One region of the Streptomyces sp. NPDC002870 genome, then DNA from elsewhere that is predicted to be linked to it. Evidence: riboswitches for the same ligand, from Rfam matches in the RefSeq annotation. Region 1 holds a riboswitch; the other holds the start of a gene.

The links. A riboswitch is a leader RNA that binds a small molecule or an ion and turns the genes downstream of it on or off. The one in region 1 is predicted to bind cobalamin.
Region 2: it holds a riboswitch for cobalamin, as region 1 does, so the genes downstream of both, ACFYWY_RS18725 (cobalamin biosynthesis protein) here and ACFYWY_RS25160 (CbtB-domain containing protein) in region 1, are expected to answer to the same signal.

Annotation. Positions count from the first base shown of each region.
Region 1 is NZ_JBIAPW010000023.1:34,989-42,638, reverse strand. It holds gene ACFYWY_RS25180 (SchA/CurD-like domain-containing protein) at 1-801, opposite strand, end outside; gene ACFYWY_RS25175 (FAD-dependent oxidoreductase) at 1,073-2,704, shown strand; gene ACFYWY_RS25170 (SpoIIE family protein phosphatase) at 2,855-5,545, shown strand; gene ACFYWY_RS25165 (histidine phosphatase family protein) at 5,555-6,133, opposite strand; adenosylcobalamin (AdoCbl) riboswitch at 6,256-6,348, shown strand; gene ACFYWY_RS25160 (CbtB-domain containing protein) at 6,394-6,609, shown strand; gene ACFYWY_RS25155 (CbtA family protein) at 6,638-7,408, shown strand; gene ACFYWY_RS25150 (sensor histidine kinase) at 7,625-7,650, opposite strand, start outside.
Region 2 is NZ_JBIAPW010000013.1:165,286-172,935, reverse strand. It holds gene ACFYWY_RS18750 (hypothetical protein) at 1-407, opposite strand, end outside; gene ACFYWY_RS18745 (alpha/beta hydrolase) at 529-1,653, opposite strand; gene ACFYWY_RS18740 (class II aldolase/adducin family protein) at 1,714-2,376, opposite strand; gene ACFYWY_RS18735 (anion permease) at 2,640-3,896, shown strand; gene ACFYWY_RS18730 (hypothetical protein) at 3,909-4,133, shown strand; cobalamin riboswitch at 4,267-4,410, shown strand; gene ACFYWY_RS18725 (cobalamin biosynthesis protein) at 4,522-5,487, shown strand; gene ACFYWY_RS18720 (cobyric acid synthase) at 5,484-7,001, shown strand; gene cobN (cobaltochelatase subunit CobN) at 6,998-7,650, shown strand, end outside.

The DNA of each region.
Region 1 (7,650 bases):
CTTGGCCGGGTAGTAGAGCGCGTGCCGGCTCAGCTCGGCGGGGTCCCGTCCGTCGCCCGCCACGTGGTGGACCGCCGGGAGCGCCGCCCGGGTGAAGAACATCCGTGCGGAGTCGGGGTCCTCGAGGTCCCGGTCCTGTTCCAGATACGGGTTGATGGCCTCCTCCACGGCCCTGACCTCGGGCTGCCTTGCCACATGGCGCAGTCCGGCGAGGAGGTCGCCCTGCACCTCGACCGCACGCACGACGCGGTTGCCGTGCATGAAGAGCGAGGTGCGGCGCAGCCGGGTGTTCTCGTCGACGCGGGCCGCCGGGGAGGTGTACCCGGCCAGGATCTTCGCGACTTCCTTCTCGCTGCCCGGCTTCACCGTGAAGGTGAGGGCATGCCGTACGACTCCGTCGCCGACCCGGGGTGCGGCCTGGAGCCTGCCCTTGAGCTGTTCGGGTGTTTCTGTGAAGGCCTGCCCGGTCTCCCGCAGGACGCTGAAGCGCAGCGAGCGGGTGTCCCGTACGCAGTTGTGCAGCGGCTGGACCGTCTTCACGTGCTCCTCACTGTTCACCCAGGCGAGGAAGGGCGGGGCGCCCTCCCATTCGCTGGTGATGAGCCACTGCGAGGGGTTCTCGATCGACTGGCACAGCTGGTCGCTGATGTGACCGGGGATCGATGCAACCTGGTTGCGCAGATGCTCGTACGCCTCGAGGAACTGCTTCTGCGCGCCGTCCTGGAGATCCAGCAGCAGCACGACCCGAAGCCTGGAGCCATCGAAGGCGGACTGCGATATCCGTTCCGACAGGGTTGTCATCATTCACACTCCTTATCGACAGCTCGGCCGCCACATGCTGTGGCCCCTCGTCCGTCGTCGGTGGAATCCGCCCGGGTTCAACCACCCTGCGGATACGGACGGTCCGCCTCCCTGGCTCGGGTGGCGCTCCCGCAATTGATCGTGGTCCGGTACTTCGACTGGCGCGAGAGCTGAGAACCAAGCGGGTGAATGGGCGAGGGAACCGTTCCTCCACAGGGCATGAAAGTTCCATCCCCCCGGGCGGCAGGAGCTGGAGCGACTCATGGCAGAGATGGAAGAGAACGTCGACCACCGCGTACCGGTCCTGATCGTGGGCGGCTCCCTGGTGGGCCTGTCCACGTCGGTGTTCCTGGGCCGCCACGGCGTCAGACATCTGCTGGTCGAGAAACACTCGGGCACCTCGATGCATCCGCGTGGGCGCGGAAACAACGTGCGGACGATGGAGCTGTTCCGGGGCGCCGAGGTCGAGGCGGACATCCGGCAGGCCGCGTCGGTCCTCGCGGACAACCACGGCATCCTTCAGGCGGGCTCGCTGACCGGCGACGACCAGGAGTGGCTGTTCAAGGAGATCGACCCCGGCGGCGGGCTGGCCCGCTTCAGCCCGACCACATGGTGCCTGTGCAGCCAGAACGACCTCGAACCCGTGCTGCTGGACCGTGCCCGCGCGCAAGGCGGCGACCTGCGGTTCTCCACCGAACTGCTGAGCTTCGAGCAGGACCCGACGGGCGTGATGGCGGTCCTGAAGAACCGGGACACCGGCGAGCACAGCACCGTGCGTGCCGACTACCTCGTCGCGGCCGACGGGCCTCGCAGCCCGGTCAGGGAACAACTGCGCATCGGCCAGACGGGCAACGGCGATCTGTTCCACAACGTGAGCATCGCCTTCCGCTCCCGCCGGCTCATGGACGCGGTGGGAGACCGGCGCTTCATCGTCTGTTATCTGACCAACCCAGAGGCCGACGGGGCTCTGCTGCCGGTGGACAACCGGGAGCTGTGGGTGTTCCACGCGCCCTGGCACCCCGAGCAGGGCGAGGCACTCGAGGACTTCACCGACGAGCGCTGCGCCGAGCACATCCGCAAGGCAACCGGCGCGCCGGACCTGGACGTTGAGATCACCGGCAAGGCACCGTGGCACGCCGCGGAACGCGTCGCCGGGAGCTACTCGTCAGGCCGGGTCTTCCTGGCCGGCGACTCGGCCCACGAGATGTCCCCGACCGGGGCGTTCGGCTCCAACACCGGCATCCAGGACGCCCACAACCTGGCCTGGAAGCTCGCGCTGGTGCTTGACGGCTCTGCGGGTCCCGGGCTGCTCGAGACGTACGACGCGGAGCGGCGCCCGGTGGCGCGTGCGACGAGCGAACGCGCCTCGTCACGCTCGGCGGAACACAGCCACCCCGGCTACGCACCCGCGATCGCCCCGGGCGGCGGCAAGAAGGGCGGGATCCTCGCGGTGGCGATGGGTTACAGCTATCTGCACGGCGCGGTTCTGGGCGTCACCCCGGACCGGCCCATCGTGCCGGAGCGGATGGAGCTGATGGGTGCCCCCGGCACCCGGGCCCCGCACATGTGGGTCGCAGGGCCGACCGGGAGGGTGTCGACCCTGGACCTCTACGAGCGGTCGTTCGTGCTGCTCAGCGCGGCGGGCACGGCATGGCAGGCAGCGGCGCGCAGGGTCGCGGAGCGGCTGTCCGTGCGGTTGGACGCGTACGCGATCGGTGCGGGTCCGGACGCCGATCTGGTCCCCGAGGGCGATGCGGACTGGGCCGCGATGCACGGCACGACGCCCGAAGGCGCGCTGCTGGTACGCCCGGACGGCTTCGTGGCCTGGCGTTCGCCGGGTGCGGTCCAGGATCCGGAGGCGACGCTCCATGCGGCGGTGAGTACGCTGCTGAGCCGCGCCTGACCGACGTTCGCGCCGCCCCTCCCCGCCGCAGATCCGCCGAACAGATCCGCGGGACCCCACTAAATCTGCGGCGAACGCGTCGCGCGTGGGGCTTCTGCCCTCTACGGTGCGCAGATAGCTCAGCGTATGCGGGAGGTGTAGAAATAGGATATGGCCGCACGCTACGGCCGCCCGCGCTCGGTTCTGCGGATGCGAACTGTCGCAGGTCAGGTCTTTCTCCTGCAGTTGGCGATCGTGGTGTTGCTCGTTGCGGCAGCCATGGTCGCGCTCGTCCTGCAGTCCAGAGCCGACAGCGAGCGCGAGGCCCGCAACCGTTCGGTCGCCGTCGCCGAGACCTTCGCCCATTCGCCTGGCATCGAGGCGGCGCTGAAGAGTCCCGATCCGACGGCGGTGCTCCAGCCGCGCGCCGAAGAGGCCCGCAAGCGGTCCGGCGTCGACTTCATCGTGGTCACCAACACCGACGGAATCCGCTACACCCACCCGCTGACCGACCGGATCGGGAAGAAGTTCGTCGGCAATCTGGGGCCCGCGCTGGCCGGCGGCATCACGACCGAGAAGATCACCGGGACGATCGGGCCGCTCGTCCAGGCGGTGGTGCCGGTCACCGGACGTGACGGCAAGGTCATCGGTCTGGTGTCCGCCGGGATCACGATCGAGCGTGTCAGTAACGTCGTGCAGGACCAGTTCCCGCTGATGTTCGCGGCCACCGGGGCGGTGCTGCTCGTCACCACCGGCGGTACGGCGCTGGTCACCCGGCGGCTGCGCCGCCAGACCCATGGCCTCGGCCCCGCCGAGATGACCCGGATGTACGAGCATCACGACGCGGTGCTGCATGCCGTACGGGAGGGCGTGCTCATCGTCGGCGGCGAGGGGCTGCTGCTGCTCGCCAACGACGAGGCGCGCAGGCTGCTCAATCTGCCGCCGGACGTGGAAGGCCGCCCGGTCACCGACCTCGGCCTCGACCCGCTCACCGCCCGGCTGCTCGCCTCCGGGCGGACCGCCACTGACGAGGTGCATCTGATCGGAGACCGGCTGCTCGCCGTCAACCAGCGCCCGACGGACCAGGACGGCGGCCCGCCGGGCAGCGTCGCGACGCTGCGCGACACCACCGAGCTGCGGGCGCTGACCGGGAAGGCGGATGTGGCGCGGGGGCGTCTGAAGCTGCTGTACGACGCCGGTACCGAGATCGGCACCACCCTCGACGTGGTGCGCACCTGCGAGGAGCTGACGGAGTTCGCCGCGGCGCGGTTCGCCGACTACGCCACCGTCGACCTGCTGGAGGAGGTGCTGCGCGGCGAGGAGCCGACGGCCGCGGGCCCCGGGCACGAGATGCGCCGGGTGGCCTTCACGGGGCTGCAGGAGGACACCGCGCTCTACCCGCTGGGCGAGCTGATCCACTTTGTGCCGTCCACGCGGGTGGGTTTCGGCATCCGCAGGGGCGAGGCGGTCCTGGAGTCGGACCTGGCCGCGTACGCCGGATGGCAGAAGCAGGATCCGGAGCGGGCCAGGAAGCTCGTCGAGCACGGAATCCACTCGATGATCGCGGTGCCGTTGCGCGCCCGTGGCGTGATTCTGGGCGTGGTGCTGTTCTGGCGCTCCCAGAAGCCCGAGCCGTTCGAGGAGGAGGACCTGTCCCTCGCGGAGGAGCTGGTCGCGAGGGCCGCGGTCAGCATCGACAACGCCCGCCGCTACACCCGCGAGCACACCATGGCGGTGACCCTTCAGCGCAGTCTGCTGCCGCGCGGACTGCCCGAGCAGAACGCCATCGACGTCGCCTACCGCTACCGGCCCGCGCAGGCCGGGCTCGGCGGGCTCGGCGGCGTCGGCGGGGACTGGTTCGACATCATCCCGCTGCCGGGGGCCCGGGTGGCGCTTGTGGTGGGCGACGTCGTGGGCCACGGCCTGCACGCCGCGGCGACCATGGGCAGGCTGCGGACCGCGGTGCACAACTTCTCCAGCCTGGACCTACCGCCCGACGAGCTCCTGTGGCACCTCGACGAGCTGGTCGCCCGCATCGACCAGGAAGAGACCGTGGACGGCACGGAGGGCAGGGAGGGGGTCACCGGAGCCACCTGCATCTACGCGATCTACAACCCGGTGTCCGGACACTGCACGATGTCACGGGCCGGCCATCTCCAGCCTGTCGTCGTCCACCCGGACGGCACCGCGGTCTTCGCCGATGTGCCGGGCGGCCCGCCGCTCGGGCTCGGCGGGCTGCCCTTCGAGACCCTGGACCTTCAGCTGCCCGAGGACAGCCGCCTGGTGCTGTACACGGACGGGCTCATCGAGGACCGCGACCGCGACATCGACGACGGCCTGGCGCTGCTGCGCCAGACACTGGGGGAGCACGCGGACCAGAGCCCGGAGGAAACCTGCGAGGCGGTGCTGAAGGAGCTGCTGCCGGAAACCCCGCGCGACGACATGGCGCTGCTCGTCGGCCGTACGCGCATCCTGGACTCCAGCCGGGTGACCGACTGGGACGTGCCGCCCGACCCGTCGGCCGTGGGACGGGTGCGGTCCGACGTCTCCCGCAAGCTGGCCGAGTGGGGTCTGGAGGAGGAGGCCTTCACGACGGAGCTGATCCTCAGCGAGCTGGTCACCAACGCGATCCGGTACGCCACGGGCCCGATCCGCGTACGGCTGATCCGTGACCGCTCGCTGATCTGCGAGGTCTCGGACCACAGCAGCACGTCCCCGCACCTGCGCCAGGCGGCGACCACGGACGAGGGCGGCCGGGGGCTGTTCCTGGTCGCCCAGTTCGCGGAGCGCTGGGGCACGCGGTACACCCCGGACGGCAAGGTCATCTGGACGGAACAGCCGCTGCCGGCCGAGGAGCCGTGAGCGCGGGCGTCAGCCGCCTTCCGGGCCCAGCGGGCGTCCGCACTTCATGTTCCAGCGGCCGCCGCGCCCGGTGAGTTCCGTCAGGGTCAGGGGGGCGACGTCCAGGCGCCAGAACGCCTCCGGTGGCAGGGACAGCGCCTGCACGATCGCCGCCCGCGTCACCGCCGGGTCGACGACCGCGAGGACACGGCCGGCGTCGGGCGGGAGCGACTCCAGCCACGCGCCCACCCGCGCGCACAGCGACCGCAGCGACTCGCCGCCGTGCGGTGCGCACGACGGGTCACTGAGCCACGCAGACACCGACTCCGGCTCGCTCGCGCTCACTTCGTCCAGTCGTCGCCCACGCCAGCGGCCCAGGTCCCACTCGCCGAGGGCCTCGGCAGGCTCCGCCCGCAGGCCCAACTCGGCTGCTGTCTCCCGGCAGCGCGCGGACGGGCCGCTCAACAGCCGGTCCGCGCGCGGCAGCGCACCCGCGGCGGCGCGGGCGCGGCGCGCTCCCGACTCGTCCAGCGGCGCGTCGCCGTCGAAGCGGGCCTCGCGCAGCGCCGCGTTCGTCGCCGGTGAGACCAACATCACCCGTACTGTCATGCCGTGCGCTCGCTTCTCCCTCGCGGCCAAGGAACAAGCACATCATGGGCGTTCGGGCGCCCGGTCACGCGCCCCTGCGCCGTAGCGGCGCAGGCCCGCAAGCGGTACGGTCTCGTGGACATGACGAAGGTGTGACGGAAGTCCGGTGAGAATCCGGCACGGTCGCGCCACTGTGTACCCGCTCCCCGCGGGAAGTCAGACCCAGCACCTTCGTCTCAGGCACCACGATCGGGACGCGTGTTCCCCCAGGAGGTTCTGCCATGGCACATTCTGCCGCGCCCGCCACCGCCGCACCGGCCATCACCCCCATCTCGCTCAAGGCCATCGCCCCGTGGGCGCTCTTCTTCGGCGTTCTGATGCTGGTTCTGCTCTACTTCGTCGGCGCCGAGCAGGGCGCCACCTCGCTCATCTCCGGCGAGAACGTCCACGAGTGGGTCCACGACGGACGCCATCTGCTCGGCTTCCCCTGCCACTAGTACTTCTTCAAAGCTCAGGGGAAACACCATGAACTCCATTTCTGTCAGAGGCCTGCTCGGCCGCGGCATGCTCGCGGGCCTGGTCGCCGGCGTCTTCGCTCTCGTCGTCGCGTATCTGCTCGGTGAGTCCCCTGTGGACGCCGCCATCGCGTTCGAGGAGAGCCACAGCCACGAGCACGGCGGCGAGGAACTCGTCAGCCGCACCATGCAGTCCACGGGCGGTCTCGCCACCGGCGTAGTGGTCTTCGGCGTCGCGATCGGCGGCATCGCCGCCCTCGCGTTCGCTGTCGCGCTCGGCCGCATCGGCCGGTTCGGCCCGCGCGCCACGGCCCTGCTGGTCGCCCTCGGCGCGCTGCTGAGCGTGTACGTCGTGCCGTTCCTCAAGTACCCGCCGAACCCGCCGGCCGTCGGTGACCCCGACACGATCGGCCAACGCACAACGCTGTACTTCCTGATGATCCTGCTCAGCGTCCTGCTCACGGTCGCCGCGGTGATCCTCGGCAGGCGCCTGGCTCCCCGCCTCGGCAACTGGAACGCGTCCATCGCCGCGGCGGCCGCGTTCGTCGTCGCCGCCGGTCTCGCCTTCGCCTTCCTGCCCTCGTTCAACGAGGTGCCGAAGGGCTTCCCGGCAACCGTGGTCTGGGAGTTCCGGCTGGCCACGCTCGCCATCCAGGTCACCCTGTGGACCTGCTTCGGACTGGTCTTCGGGTACCTCGCTGAGCGGCTCCTCACACCGGGGACCGCGACGGCGGCGGACGGGAAGGGCACCGCATCGCGGGCGACAGCCGCCGCGAACTGACCGAGCCGGGGGCTCAGCCCCAGACCCTCCCCCTACGCCCTGGCGGGGCGTGGGGGGGACCTCCAAGAGGCTTGTTTCCGGGGCTCCGCCCCGGCCCCCGCGCCTCGGGGCGTCCGGGGTCCGGGGTGAAGCCCCAGTCGTCCCGCAGACGCCTCCACCGCGTCCGCGACAGCGACGAAGAAGCGCGCGTGCGCGAGGTGGCTGCACGGAGGCTCTTCAACGGCCTTTGGCCGCAGCCGCGG
Region 2 (7,650 bases), on a different contig from region 1:
ACGGCCATGTCGTCGCGGTCCCAGGCGCGCAGCCGCCAGCCGGGGCGTGCGGTGTCGCCGTGCAGCTCGACCAGGCCGGCGAGGCGGGCACGGTCCCAGCCCGTGCGTACCTGGAGCGGGGTCAACTCCAGTGCGGCGGCAGCCCGTTGCTGGGAGCGCTCGGTGAGCTGTGTGGTGCTGGGGTCCCTCTCGACGGCCGCCCAGCGGGCGATCCGTACGGCGTCGGCGAGGACCGCCCTCGCCTGGCGGGCCAGTTCCGAGGGGGCCGGAGTGCCCTCGGGAGGCCGGGGGGCCGGCCGGGTTCGCCGGGTCGTCACAGCCCGCCGGGCGGTGGCCAGCGATTGCGGGCGGACAAGACGGAGTCTGGAGTTGCGCGCCAATTGCTCATCAGGCTTTCGGGACGTCACGGGGAGCAGTCTTCCCGCTGACGGCCCGAAAGCCCAAACGGAACCTGGTCGGCCGTGCTGAGCGGCCGTCCCGCCAGGGCTCGCCGGACCGCGTCAGGGCTACATCAGGACCGCGTCAGGGTTACATCAGGGGGGTGAGGAAGCGGCGGAGGGCTTCTTCGTAGCGTGCCGGGTCGGCGTTCCACATGGCGGCGTGCGGGGCCTGCGGGACCGTGTGCAGGCTGACCAGTTCGGGGCGGCGGGAGGCCAGTTCGCGCGACCGCTGCCAGGGGGCGAGCGTGTCGTCCGGGCCGTGGAAGATCAGCGTCGGCACGCGCAGGGACTTCGGGTCCGAGGCGCTGAGCAGCCGGTCGCCGTGCAGTCCGGTCCTGCCCTGCGCCGCCCTGACGGCGAGCGGCAGCAGGACCGCAGGGGTCCGGCGGGCGGCCAGATTGCGCACGGTTGTCTTCCAGTCCAGTACCGGGGAGTCCAGGACCAGCCCGCTGATCCGCTCGCGCAGCCCGGAGTTGGCGGCGGCGTGCAGGGCCATCGACGCGCCGGTGGACCAGCCGTGCAGGACGATGTGCTCGGCGCCGTGGCGCACCGCGAAGCGGATGGCAGCGTCCAGGTCGCGCCACTCGGAGTCGCCGAGGTGGCCGAGCCCGTCGGGGGGCTCGGGGGCGCCCTGATCCCCTCGGTAGGCGAGGTCGAGAACGGGGAACCGCTGGGCGTGCAGGAACGGCATGAGGTTCAGCGGGTGTTCCCGGGTGGCGCCCAGGCCGTGCACGGTGATCACCCACGTCTCCCGCGGGCCCGGCACGAACCACGCGGGCAGCGTGCCGAGTTCGCCGGGGATGCCGACATCACGGTGCGCGAGACCGAGCGCGCTCGACGGGTCGCCGCTGTGCACCTGCGGGGTGAGCCACACCCGGCTGCCGGGCTGCAGACTGCCGCGGCTGACCCGCTCCAGGCGGCGTACGACGGTGTCGACGGGGTGCGACACCCCGTCGAGTACGGGGCCGACGACCGCGTGGACGTCCTGGCTTTGGAGTGCGTACGTGCCGGGGCGCTGTGTGGCGACGCTGCGGGTCAGGGTCACCTGGTCGTCGGCCGTGGCGTGCACTGTGGGCCGGGGCTCGCCGGGCAGCGGCCGCCCCGGCTGCGCTTTGAGCGCGGCATCGCTCGCGTACCGGCCGGCCGCGATCGCGGCCGCGCCGACACCTATCACGGTGGTGACGGCAGCTGCCGTCGCTGTAGCCGGGCGCACCGTTCCAGTGTCGGCATCAGCACGCCTCGCTGCCAGTGGACGGCGGCCACCGGGGGGGGCTCAGCCGCGCCGGCCGTACCCCTGGAGCTTCTCCGCGGCCTCTTGCAGCTGGGAGCCGGAGAGCAGGCTGGGCGTGTGTCCGGGCAGTGACGCCGCGGTCAGCCAGAGGCGGCACATCCACTCCAGCTGGGCGGTGCGGTCGTAGGCCTGGTCAAGGGTCTCGCCGTAGGCGACGGTGCCGTGGTTCTGCAGGAGGCAGGCGGTGCGTCCGCGCAGGGCGTGGAGCATGTTCGCGGCCAGCTCGTCCGTTCCGTACAGGGCGTACCGCGCGACACGGACGGTGCCGCCCATGGCCGCGGCCATGTAGTGGATGGGCGGGAGCTCGGGGACGAGGGTGGAGACCGCGGTGGCGTGCACGGCGTGGGTGTGGACCACGGCGCCGGCCTGGGTGTTGCGGTAGACCTCCAGGTGCAGCGGCAGCTCGCTGGTGGGGGCGAGCTCTCCGAGGAGCTGGTTGCCGTCGAGATCGACCGCGACGGCGTCCTCGGGCGTGAGCCGGTCATAGGGGACTGCGCTCGGGGTGACCAGGACGAGTGGGCCGACCCGTGCGGAGACATTGCCCGATGTGCCCACCACCAGGCCTTCCGCCGCTGTCCTGCGAGCCGTGGCCACGAGGTCTTCCCAGGCCTGCTCGATCGCGTCCTGCCGCACCTGATCGGTCATGCGGCGATCCTGTCAGGCGGCGACGGGCGCCGCAGGGCGGGTGACGGAGATCACGCAAAGCGGCATAAAGAGCCGTTTTCGCTTCGGTGCGGCGTCGATGCCGGACGCCCCCCGTGCCACCGCCGGGCGGCACCGCGCCACACAGCAAGCGGACTGACGGGGCCTCACTTGAGGACACCGCAGCGCCCGTCTCAGTTCATCTTCCGTTCATCCAGGTTAACTACGTTCGCCGGGCCACTGACGTCGAACGATTGCCTGGGTAAATGGAACACATCACCTTGCTGCTCGCGATTGTGATCGTGACAGCGCTCGTGTTCGATTTCACGAACGGTTTCCACGACACCGCCAACGCGATGGCGACGACCATCTCGACCGGCGCTCTGAAACCCAAGACGGCGGTGGCCATGTCCGCCGTGCTCAACCTCGTCGGCGCGTTCCTGTCCGTGGAAGTCGCAAAGACGATCTCCAGCGGCATCGTCACCGAGGACGGCATCACACCAGAGGTGATCTTCGCGGCGCTCGTCGGCGCCATCCTGTGGAATCTCATGACCTGGCTGATCGGTCTGCCGTCCAGCTCTTCGCACGCCCTCATGGGCGGACTGATCGGCGCCACCATCGCCTCTGTCGGCATCGGCGGAGTCAACGGCGGCACCGTCGTCACCAAGGTGCTGATCCCCGCGATCGCCGCCCCGCTGGTCGCCGGCATCGCGGCCTTCCTGGCCTCCCGGCTGACGTACAGGATCGGCAGGAACGCCGACGAGAAGGCCACCGCGAAGGGCTACCGCGCCGGCCAGATCACCTCGGCCGGCCTGGTCTCCCTGGCCCACGGCACCAACGACGCGCAGAAGACCATGGGCATCATCACCCTGGCGCTCGTCGCCGGCGGTGTGCTCTCCCCCGGCTCCAACCCTCCGATGTGGGTCATCCTCGCCGCCGGTCTCGCGATCGCGCTGGGCACCTACCTCGGCGGCTGGCGCATCATCCGCACCATGGGCAAGGGCCTGACCGACCTCCAGCCGCAGCAGGGCTTCGCCGCCCAGACCAGCGCGGCCAGCGTCATCCTCGCCTCCTCCAACCTCGGCTTCTCGCTGTCGACCACGCACTCCTGCTCCGGCGCCGTGATGGGCGCGGGTCTCGGCCGCAAGGGCGGCGTGGTCCGCTGGTCCACCGCCACCCGGATGTTCGTCGCCTGGGGCCTGACCCTGCCGGCCGCCGGTCTGGTGGCCGCGGGCTCGGAGTTCGTGACCAAGCAGGGCGACTGGGGTGTCGCGGCCGTCGCCGCCTTCCTGATCGGCGCCTGCGTCGCGATCTGGTTCGTCTCCCGCCGCCAGGTGGTCGACCACACCAATGTCAACGACGTGGCCGGCGACGCCGAGCCCGCCGGTGTGGTGACCGCCGCCATCGCGGCCGTCAGCCCGCCGCCGGCCGGCACGCCCACGCAGGACCGCAAGACGACCATCCCGGCTCAGCCCCACGCGGCCGACTCCGAGGAGCCGGCGACGCAGCCGGCCACGGTATAAGGACAGATCAGCATGAACATCGACTGGGCAGCACTCAGCTCCGTCTTCGGCGTGAGCCTCGTCGCCACCGTCGCCCTGGTGGGTCTGTTCACCCTGGGCATCGTGGGCCTGACCAAGCAGGAGTCGGCGGCCGGAGGGGGCGGCGGCTCCGCGGCCCTGGCGCGCACGGGCGCGTACGCCTGCTTCGCGCTCTGCGCGGCGGCCGTGACGTACGGGATCTATCTGATCGTCGTCTGACGGCGGCTCACTCAGCACAAGGCCGGGCCGGGCACCCCTTCGGGTGACCCGGCCCGGCCCTTTCGTGTGCCGCCCTGTGCCGCCGATGTGGGGCTCGGCACACTGTCCCACCGCAGGTCAAAGGCGAGTTGACGGGCGTTCTCGCACGTGGTGGACTGCCGAAGCCATCTACGGCGGCAGAAGAGGAAGCCGGTGCGAATCCGGCGCGGTCCCGCCACTGTCACCGGGGGAGCAATCCCCCGGAAGCCAGGAACTCTCACCGCCGGTCACGTCGAACCAGGGCGCGGACACCCTGAGTGAGGACATATCGCCATGCGCGGCTGCGGTTCAGGTTCACTTCCCGCTGTGAGTACGAGGGCCCTTCCAGGCGAAACGTCGGCCTGAACCCATGCGTGCCGACGTCACTTTCGCCTACGGCGCCACTGCCGGCCTGGTCGGCGACCTGCTGCTCGGCGACCCTCGCCGAGGGCATCCGGTCGCCGCGTTCGGACGGGCGGCGGGCGCCGTCGAGCGCGTTCTGTGGCGCGACCACCGCGGCTGGGGCGCGCTGCACACCGCCGTGTGCGCCGGGGGCGCCGCGGCTGCCGCCGCGCTCCTCGCCCGCGGGGTCCGGGACCGCTCCGCCGCGTCCGTCGTGCTGACCGCCGCCGCCACCTGGGCCGTCGTCGGCGGCACATCACTGGGCCGCGAGGCGCGGGCCGTCGGCGGCGCGCTCGCCGCCGGGGACGTGGAGGTGGCCCGGGAGCGGCTGCCGCATCTGTGCGGGCGCGACCCGCAGAGCCTGGACGAGCAGCAGATCGCCCGCGCCGTGGTGGAATCCGTCGCCGAGAACACCTCGGACGCGGTGGTGGGCGCGCTGGTCTGGGGAGCGCTCGCGGGTGTGCCGGGTCTGGTGGGTTTCCGGGCGGTCAACACGCTGGACGCGATGGTCGGCCACAAATCCTCCAGATACCGGCGGTTCGGCTGGGCTTCGGCCCGCCTCGACGATGTGGCCGGCTGGCCGGGCGCCCGGCTCACCGCGGGTCTGGCGGTGCTCGCCGGGCAGAACCCGCGCGGAGCGGTACGGGCATGGCGGGACGACGCGAAGAAGCATCCGAGTCCGAACGCGGGCCCGGTGGAGGCGGCGTTCGCCGGGGCGCTCGGCGTACGGCTGGGCGGAACCCTCTCGTACGGCGGACGCGTCGAGCACCGTCCCGTACTCAACGGCACGGGCCGCCCTGTGCAGTTCGGCGACATCGAACGTGCCGTGCGGCTCTCGCGCCGCGTCGGCTGGCTGACACTGGCGGCCTGCGCCGCGGGCCACGTGGCGGGGCACGCGCTGCGCGCGCGGCGCGCCGGAAAGGGGCGGGGATGAGCAGACGGAAGGCCGGGGGGCTGCTGGTCGCCGGAACCACCTCCGACGCGGGCAAGAGCGTCGTCACGGCCGGCATCTGCCGGTGGCTCGTACGGCAGGGGGTGAAGGTCGCGCCCTTCAAGGGGCAGAACATGTCGCTCAATTCGTTCGTCACGCGCGAGGGCGCGGAGATCGGGCGGGCGCAGGCCATGCAGGCTCAGGCCGCGCGCGTTGAGCCGAGCGCCCTGATGAACCCCGTGCTGCTCAAGCCGGGCAGCGACCGCTCGAGCCAGGTCGTGCTGATGGGCAGGCCGGTGGGTGAACTGAGCGCCCGCGGCTACCACGGAGGTCGCCAGGAGGCGCTGCTCTCCACCGTCGTGGAGTGCCTGGAGGAACTGCGGGGCACGTATGAGGCCGTGATCTGCGAGGGGGCGGGCAGTCCGGCCGAGATCAATCTGCGGCGTACGGACATCGTGAACATGGGCATCGCGCGGGCCGCCCGGCTCCCGGTGCTGGTCGTCGGGGACATCGACCGCGGCGGGGTCTTCGCCTCCTTCTTCGGTACGACGGCGCTGCTCGACGCGGAGGACCAGGCGCTGGTGGCGGGGTACTTGGTCAATAAGTTCCGGGGCGACGTGTCGTTGCTCGAGCCGGGCCTGGAGATGCTGCACGGGCTGACCGGACGGCGCACGTACGGAGTGCTGCCCTTCGCGCACGGCCTCGGCATCGACGAGGAGGACGGGCTGCGCGTCTCTCTGCGCGGCGCGGTACGGGAGTCGGTGGTCGCGCCGCCCGTCGGCGAGGACGTGCTGCGCGTCGCGGTCTGCGCCGTGCCGCTGATGTCCAACTTCACCGACGTGGACGCGCTGGCGGCCGAACCGGGCGTCGTGGTGCGATTCGTGGACCGGGCCGATGAACTCGTCGACGCCGACCTGGTGATCGTGCCGGGCACGCGTGGGACTGTGCGCGCCCTGGAGTGGCTGCGCGAGCGGGGGCTGGCGGACGCGCTGAAGCGGCGGGCCGCCGAGGGCCGGCCGGTACTGGGCATCTGCGGCGGCTTCCAGATGTTCGCCGAGCACATCGAGGACGAGGTCGAGTCGCGGGCCGGAGCCGTCAAGGGGCTCGGACTGCTGCCCGTACGCGTCCGGTTCGCGGTCGGCAAGACCCTTGCCCGCCCGGTCGGCGAGGCGCTCGGCGAGCCGGTGGAGGGCTACGAGATCCACCACGGCGTCGCCGAAGTCCTCGGTGGCGAGGCCTTCTTGGACGGCTGCCGGGTCGGGGCGGTCTGGGGCACCCACTGGCACGGCTCGCTGGAGAGCGACGGCTTCCGCCGTGCCTTCCTGCGCGAGGTCGCCCGGACGGCGGGCCGCCGCTTCGTCCCCGCGCCGGACACCAGCTTCGGCGCGCTGCGCGAGGAACAGCTCGACCGCCTCGGCGATCTGATCGAAGAGCACACGGACACCGGTGCGCTGCTACGGCTCATCGAGTCGGGCGCACCCTCAGGACTTCCCTTCATCGCACCTGGAGCGCCATGAGCACCGAGACCACCGTGCTGTTGCTGTCCACCGCCGACACGGATCTGCTGGCGGCCCGGGCCTCCGGCGCGCCGTACCGGATCGGCAACCCGACCCGTATCGATGTGACGGAGGAGCTGCCCGCACTCGTCGCGGGCGCGTCCGTCGCGGTCGTGCGGCTGCTCGGCGGCAAGCGGGCCTGGGAGGACGGACTCGCCGCGCTGCGCGCGTCCGGGATCCCGACCGTGCTGCTGGGCGGCGAGGCCGTCCCCGACGCGGAGTTGATGGCCGAGTCGTCGGTGCCCGCCGGTGTGGTGGCCGAGGCGCTGCGCTATCTGGTCGAGGGCGGCCCCGGCAACCTGGTGGAGCTGGCCAGGTTCCTCTCCGACACCGTTCTGCTGACGGGCCAGGGCTTCGCCGAGCCGCGGAAGATGCCCGAGTGGGGCGTGCACGGCACGCGCGAGTACATCGAGGGGCGGCCGAGTGTCGGCGTGCTCTTCTACCGGGCACACCAGCTCTCCGGGAACACCGCCTTCGTCGACACCCTCTGCGACCGGATCGAGGCGCGGGGGGCCAACGCCCTTCCCGTCTACTGCGGTTCACTGCGCGGCGCCGACCCGGAACTGTACGAGCTGCTCGGCAAGGCCGACGCCCTGGTCGCCACCGTACT